2 regions of the Corynebacterium sp. NPDC060344 genome follow, and region 2 is predicted to be linked to the other one. Evidence: predicted binding sites of a transcription regulator. Region 2 holds the regulator's gene; the other holds the start of a gene.
What was found. The regulator LexA, encoded in region 2, represses DNA repair genes until DNA is damaged. The targets are predictions, from matches to a motif close to CGAACANNTGTTCG.

Region 1: the regulator LexA is predicted to act here: its motif matches at 1,436-1,449, upstream of ACFWGD_RS08220 (HNH endonuclease signature motif containing protein).

Annotation. Positions count from the first base shown of each region.
Region 1 covers NZ_JBHXCS010000005.1:193,379-196,786, reverse strand. The annotation lists gene ACFWGD_RS08220 (HNH endonuclease signature motif containing protein) at 1-1,311, opposite strand, end outside; gene ACFWGD_RS08215 (ABC transporter ATP-binding protein) at 1,764-2,393, opposite strand; gene ACFWGD_RS08210 (ATP-binding cassette domain-containing protein) at 2,395-3,111, opposite strand; gene ACFWGD_RS08205 (ABC transporter permease) at 3,108-3,408, opposite strand, start outside.
Region 2 covers NZ_JBHXCS010000001.1:156,910-160,317, forward strand. The annotation lists gene nrdR (transcriptional regulator NrdR) at 1-299, opposite strand, end outside; gene ACFWGD_RS00725 (hypothetical protein) at 334-477, opposite strand; gene lexA (transcriptional repressor LexA) at 1,200-1,910, shown strand; gene ACFWGD_RS00735 (phosphoenolpyruvate--protein phosphotransferase) at 2,338-3,408, opposite strand, start outside.

The DNA of each region.
Region 1 (3,408 bases), on a different contig from region 2:
ATCGAAGGTTTGCCGCTTGATGTGCGCGATCGGCCCGTGCGGCACCGACGTCGCGAAGGCGGAGCCGGTGTGGTCAAACCAGTCGACGGAACCGTCATCGTTCATCACGGCGTTCCAGTGGCGGCTCGTCTTGAGGTTGTGATGGTGCTGGCACAGGCACTGCAGATTCCACGTCGCCGTAACTCCGAGCAGGTTGGAGGCGTCGCCGGCGATGAATGCCGCACCACCTGCAGTGCCATCTGAGGTACCACCGTTGATCGTCATGCCCGGAGCACCCTTCATGGCGTCGGGGTCGTAATTGACGACGTGATCGATCTGGCACCTGTGCGCCGGCACATCACACCCCGGGAACCGGCACCCGCCATCGCGAGCACGCACACGTGCCTTCTGCGCATCCGAGGACACATACCCGTCGACCTGGGAATCGGCGGACAGTCGTACGTCGTCGCAGCGCTCGAGCCACTGCTTGGTCAGGCACTTCGGCAACCATCCGGCGCCGTCGAGCCACAATCGCAGCTCGCCATCATCGGCGCCTGCGTCGGCGTAGACGTTCATGGTCACCTTCGCACCGGCGAAATCACCACGCGACATGGCCATCAGGGCATCGGCGAGAGTGCAATCGACGCCAGCCTTGATCTTCGCATCACGGATGGCGCGCACGGTGGCCTCGAACTCGGCCATGCGGTCCTTGCGCAGACACACCTCCATCGCCCCGAAGTCGCACGGGTAGTCATTGACGATGGTCACCTTCTCCGACTCCAGCGCCTTCTTCTCCTCCTCGTCGGGAGGCGTGGAGATCGGCTCGATCAACTCGATGATGGCGCGCAGCTTGCGCATGAAGACCTTCTGCCCCGGCAATGCCTGAAACTCCTTGTTGGGGACCAGGTACGCCAGGATCTGTTCTTCAACGTCGGCGAGGTGGTCGTCGGACACGGCGATGGTGGCGTCGGCGATCTTCGCCAGGCGCTCGAGGGGAAGCGCCCCGGAGTAGGCGAAGTCGAGGATGCGGGGCATGCGGGAGAGCATGGTGCCGACGTCGCAGTAGATCTCCGCCCAATACGGTGTGACACCGAGGCGGGTGGCGATGGAGGCGATGTGGGAGTCGACGTCAGCACCGCCGTCGGGTGTGGAGGCGATGGCGGCGTCGATGTTGGCGATGTTGCGGGCCCTCCCCATGGCGGCGACGGGTTCATCGCGTTCGGTGACCCACCGCTTCCTGGGAGGAGGCGGCTCGGATGGTCGTTGTTCGTGTTCGTTGTGGTGGTGGTCCGGATCGTCGTGCTCATCGGCTGCGTCATGGTCGAAAGCCATGCGAATTCCCCCGGGAATGCGAGTACGGATCGAGAGTGGATCTACGCGTGATCGCTGGTGCTGATCTGCCCTGACGCGGAACCAAACCCCCGGCCCCGCGGTACTGCCTTGCTTCACCATTCATCATACACGCGTTCGAGAGTGAGAAGGTGAACGGAAGGTGACGGTTTGGCAACTTTTAGCAGCGTAAACGGCTAATTATCCCACCTGGTGCCGTACAATGTTCCACCCAGTGAGATCGAAAGAGTGAACGAACGTGGCACCCATTCACGTAGCCGACCGAGCGCTCACCCCGGCAACTGGTCCCGGCAACCAATTGCGCATCGGCCCGCGCGTGCTCACTGCCCGGGCGCTCACCCCGGCACCTGGCCCCGACACCCACGTGCACACCTGCCCGCGCGCGGTCACCGCGCTCCTCCCGCCCCCGACCCCAGCACCCGCCGCCCCCTCCCCTACCTCAGCCCGATGACCTCGTCGGCGACGGCGTCGAGAAGGCGGTGGTCGTGGGAGATGAACAGGACGCCGGCCCCGGCCGACGCGCGCTCGCGCAGCACGGCGACGACGCCGGCGGCGGTGATGGGGTCGAGCATGGAGGTCGGCTCGTCGCAGATGAGGAACTTCGCATCCTGCACCAGCGCGCGGGCGATGACGGCGCGCTGGAGCTGGCCGTCGGACACCTGCGCGGGGCGGCGGTCGAGCAGCTCGGCGTCGAGGAGCACGGACGCGGCGGCCGCATCGACGGCCTCGCGCTCCCCCTCCGCCTCCCGCCCGATGCGCCCGCCCGCGGCGATGCGCGCCGGTTCGCCGATGGTCCGCCGCAGCGTCCACCGCGGGTCGCAGGCGTCGCGCGGGGCCTGCCCGATCATGGCCACGCGCACGGGGCCGCCGCCGGTCACGGTCCCGGCATCCGGCTCGATGCGCCCCGACAACACCTTCGCCAGCGTCGATTTGCCCGCTCCGCTGGGGCCGGTGAGCCCGAGGATGCGGGCGGGAGGGATGTGGAGGGAGACGTCGTCAAGCACGGTCCGTCCCCGGAACGCGACGGTGATCCCGCGCGCGGAGAGCATCTGCGATTCGGCCATGTCAGCCCCTTTCGTACGGCGCGGTCAGGCGCATGCCGCCGGAGGGCAGCGCGGCGAGCAGGGCGCGGGTGTAGGCGTGGGCGGGCGAGCCGAAAACGCGGTCGGCGGGCCCGTTTTCGACGATTTCGCCGCGCCGCATGACGGTGATGTCGTCGCAAAGCTGGGCGACGCGGAGGTCCTCGATGTCGTGGCTGATCAGCAGGACCGCGAGGCCGTCGTCGGCGACCTCGCGAAGCAGCGCCAGGACGTCGGCGGTCAGGTCGGGGTCGAGCGCGCTGGTCGGCTCATCGGCGACGAGCACGGGCCGGCCGGTCGCCAGCGCCGCGGCGATCGCGGCACGCTGCGCCATCCCGCCGGACAGCTGGTGCGGGAACATGCGGGCGGTGCCGGGCGGCAGGTGGGCACGGTCGAGTTGCTTGACGACGCCACCCTCCCCGCAAATTTCCGCGATCTGCGGGCCGAGGCGGCGCACCGGCGTGAACGACGTCGCCGGGGACTGCGGGACCAGGCCGGCGGTGCCTTCGCCGATGATGCGGCCGGTGACGCGGCAGCCGCGGGGAGTCAGGCCGGCGATGGCGCGGCCGACGGTCGACTTGCCCGCGCCCGAGCCGCCGATGAGGCCGTGGACGCGGCCGGGCTCGAGGTGGACGGTCGCGTCTCGGACGATGTCGGTGGCGCCGGCGGTGATGGTGAGGTGTTCGACTCCTGCGATGGTCATGAGTTCCTCCCGACCAGGATCGTGCGGGGCACCAGGGCCAGCAGGGACAGGGACGCGGCGAGCAGGACCAGGCCGGGGACGGCCAGGGTCCACCAGGCGCCGGTCATGATGTCCGCGCGGGCCTGGTCGAGAAGCGTGCCCAGCGACGGCTGATCCGGCTGGAGACCCAGACCCAGGAAGGACAGGGCGGACTCGTGCCACACGGCGTGCGGGGTGAGCATGACGATCGCGATGACCGCCTGCCCCACCGCCACCGGCAGCAGATGGCCGAGCAGGACGCTCGAGCCGCGCGCGCCG
Region 2 (3,408 bases):
ACCCGCGGGGTGCCCTTGGACCGGAGGGTTTCCTCCACTTGCTGGGCGAGCAGTTTCAGCGCTGCTTCGGGGACCTCGCGCCCCTGGCATGCCCGCCGCACGCCGCGGATCACTTTGTCGCGGCTGAAATCTTCGACGACTCCGTCGCGCTTGACGACGATCAGCTGCGACCGCTCTAGCGTGGTGAATCGTTTGCCGCACGCCAGACACTCGCGCCGGCGGCGGATGGTCATTCCATCGTCGATGAGACGGGAGTCGATGACCTTGGTTTGGTCGTGGTGGCAGAACTGGCAATGCACGTCGTCGAGCATACGGTGCCCGCGCCCCACGCCCCTACTGCTGGTGAGCGGCGCCGACGTAGGTCGGGGCCGGTGCCGTCTCCGGGGCGGGCGCGCCCATCCCGGAGAAGTGCAGCATGAGGCCGAACACGGCGCCGACGCCGGCGACGACGGCCATCGAGGTGCGCGTGCGGCGCACCCCCTGCACCGGGCCGCGGACGGCCGAACGACCGTCGCGGACGTGCCCGATGTTCGAAACCCCGTGGGTGGGCGCAGAAGTGAGGGCCGTTCGTCGTGTGTTCGGACGGCGCGACGCGCCCGAAACACCGCCGGGGCGACCGTTCGACGGACGACGGGTCGTACGGACCCGCGTTCGATCCGTCGCGGCACCCGTTCGAACATCGGCGGCGGCGCGACGACGCCGCACGGCGGTTCGGGCAGCCGGGCGAACCGCAGCAGCATCGTTCTCGAGCCACGAGGGAACCTGATCCCCGGACTCCGTGGAGTCCACGTCATGCCAGTTCAGGGTGGCGGTGCGGTAGTCTTCGATAAAAGCGGTCATCGGTTGGTTCCTTCCATCCGGTTACTCGCGAGCATCATACGAAACGGTTTCGAAAATCCCGGTCGCGGTCACTGCACGAATGTTCGACTGCGTTGCTGTGTTCGATTTATATCACCGCCCCCGGATCCCGTCCAGACATGGGGGCAAAAACTTCGAACAGTTGTGCCACCCCCGCACGATTTGGTGTAGGGTCGTGTTCGAACGGCAGGCACGAGCGAGGCAGGTCCGATCGCGCGCATGGCCGATCGACCTGAGCACGACGACATCGAGCACCGGGGCACCCGAGCCCCGTGCACCCGAGCATTAGTCACCCGAGCACTACGCAACCGAGCACGACCGAACCCGGTGGGAGTGGAAACATGGCCGATAAGAAGCAGCCGCACAAGAACACGTTGACGGACCGACAGAGGCGCATCCTGGAGGTCATCCAGGACGCGGTGTCCCTGCGGGGCTACCCGCCGAGCATCCGGGAGATCGGTGACGCGGTCGGGCTGAACTCCACGTCGTCGGTGGCCTACCAGCTCAAGGAGCTGGAGAAGAAGGGCGCGCTGCGCCGCGATCCCCACAAGCCGCGTGCGGTCGACGTCCGCGATCTGAAGCAGAAGCTCGACAACCACGCCGGCAAGCCGGGCCCCAAGCCGAAGTCGGCGTCGGTCCCGGTCGTGCCGGAAGGCGCCACCGCCCCGACGTATGTGCCCATCGTCGGCCAGATCGCCGCCGGCAACCCGATCCTGGCAGAGCAGAGCATCGACGAGCACATGGCGGTTCCCGCAGAGCTCACCGGTCCGGGCGAGCTGTACATGCTCCGCGTCGTCGGCGAGTCGATGGTCGATGCCGGCATCTTCGACGGTGACTGGGTCGTGGTGAAGTCGCAGCAGACGGCCAACAACGGCGATTTCGTCGCGGCGATGATCGACGGCGACTCGGACAGCGAGGCCACGGTCAAGGAGTGGCACGAGGATCGTTCGGGCAAGTGGCTGCTCCCCCACAACGACGCCTTCGAGCCGATTCCGGTCGACGGTGGGGTGACCATCCTCGGCCGCGTCGTCAGCGTCCTGCGCCGTCTCTGATCCACCACCCGAGAAGGGGCCCGAGCACCATGTGCTCGGGCCCCTTCTCATGCATTCGGTGCGCCAGCCAGCATGTGGTGCGCGAGCCAGGCCTCAGGCCCCGCTTCCACCGCGCGCACAGGTTGGCGGGGAGCAAGCCGGGGAAGCCCCCATTCAATCTCAGAGTTTTCGCGGCCGTGAATCCGGCCTCAACCTGCAGGAGATTGAATTCTTGACCCCCTATTTCTTCAAGCTCAGAGTCCGCGTGCCCCTCGGAAAGGGCGCGAAAACCCTGAGATTGAATTGATGGGTCGATTCCAACTGAATTCAGCGACCATCCATGCATTCACGGCCCCACGCGGCGGCGCGGGACGTCCGTGACGAGCCTCGACGGCCACGGTGAGCCGCGACGTGGACCGCTACCCCAGGCCGAAAACGGAGCGCGCGGCTACTCCAGGCCGAAGACGGAGCGCACCGCGGCGCGAGCGGCATCGGCGTTCGGCGCATCCAACGCCGCACGAGCGGCGTCGGCACACTGGGCGGCGGTGACCTCGGCGAGCTGGGCCCCCACGCCCGGCAGCGCCGTCGCGGCCGCCGACAGCGAGTTCACCCCGAGGCCCACGAGCACGCAGGCCAGCAGCGGATCGGCCGCGGCTTCGCCGCACACGCCGACCGGGGTGCCGGTGAGCTTGCCGGACCGGCACGTCATGTCGATCAACCGCAGCACCGCCGGCTGCCACGGATCCGTGAGGTACGCCAGGTGCGGCGACAGGCGGTCGGCGGCCATCGCGTACTGGGTCAGGTCGTTGGTGCCGATGGAGACGAAGTCGAGAACCTTCATCAGATCGTGGCTCATCAGGGCCGCGGCGGGAATCTCGATCATCGCACCCGGCGTCAGGCCGCGTTCGCGGCAGAGCCCGGCGAACCACTCGGCCTCTTCCAGGGTCGCCACCATCGGCGCCATCACCCACGTCGGGGCCTCCGCTCCGCGGCCCGCCTTCGTGCCGGCCAGTGCGATGGCGTCGAGCTGGCGTTCCATGAGCCCCGAGTTCGACCGCGAAATGCGCAGGCCGCGCACGCCCAGCGCCGGATTGTCCTCGTCGCCGAGATTGGCGAAGGCGATCGGCTTGTCGGAGCCCGCATCGAGCGTGCGCACGACGATCTTCGACTCCGGGAACGCCTTGAGCACCGTGGCGTAGATGTCCGCCTGATTCTCCACCGTCGGTTCCGTGGCCGCCGACAGGAAGCAGAGCTCGGTGCGGAACAGGCCGATGCCCTCGGCCGCGCCGTCCGCGGCGATGCGCGCGGCATTGCCGTCGCCGACGTTGGCCAGCAGCTGCACGTGTTCCCCGTCGGCGGTGCGCCCCGGACCCGACCACGCCGCGATCTTGTCGGCCATCCGCGCGGCCTCGTCCACCGCCGCCTGCGCGACCGCCGGGTCGGGGTCGGCGGTGATCTCCCCCTTGGCGCCATCCACCAGCGTCAGGGTCCCCTGCTCGATGACGCGCAAGCCCGCGCC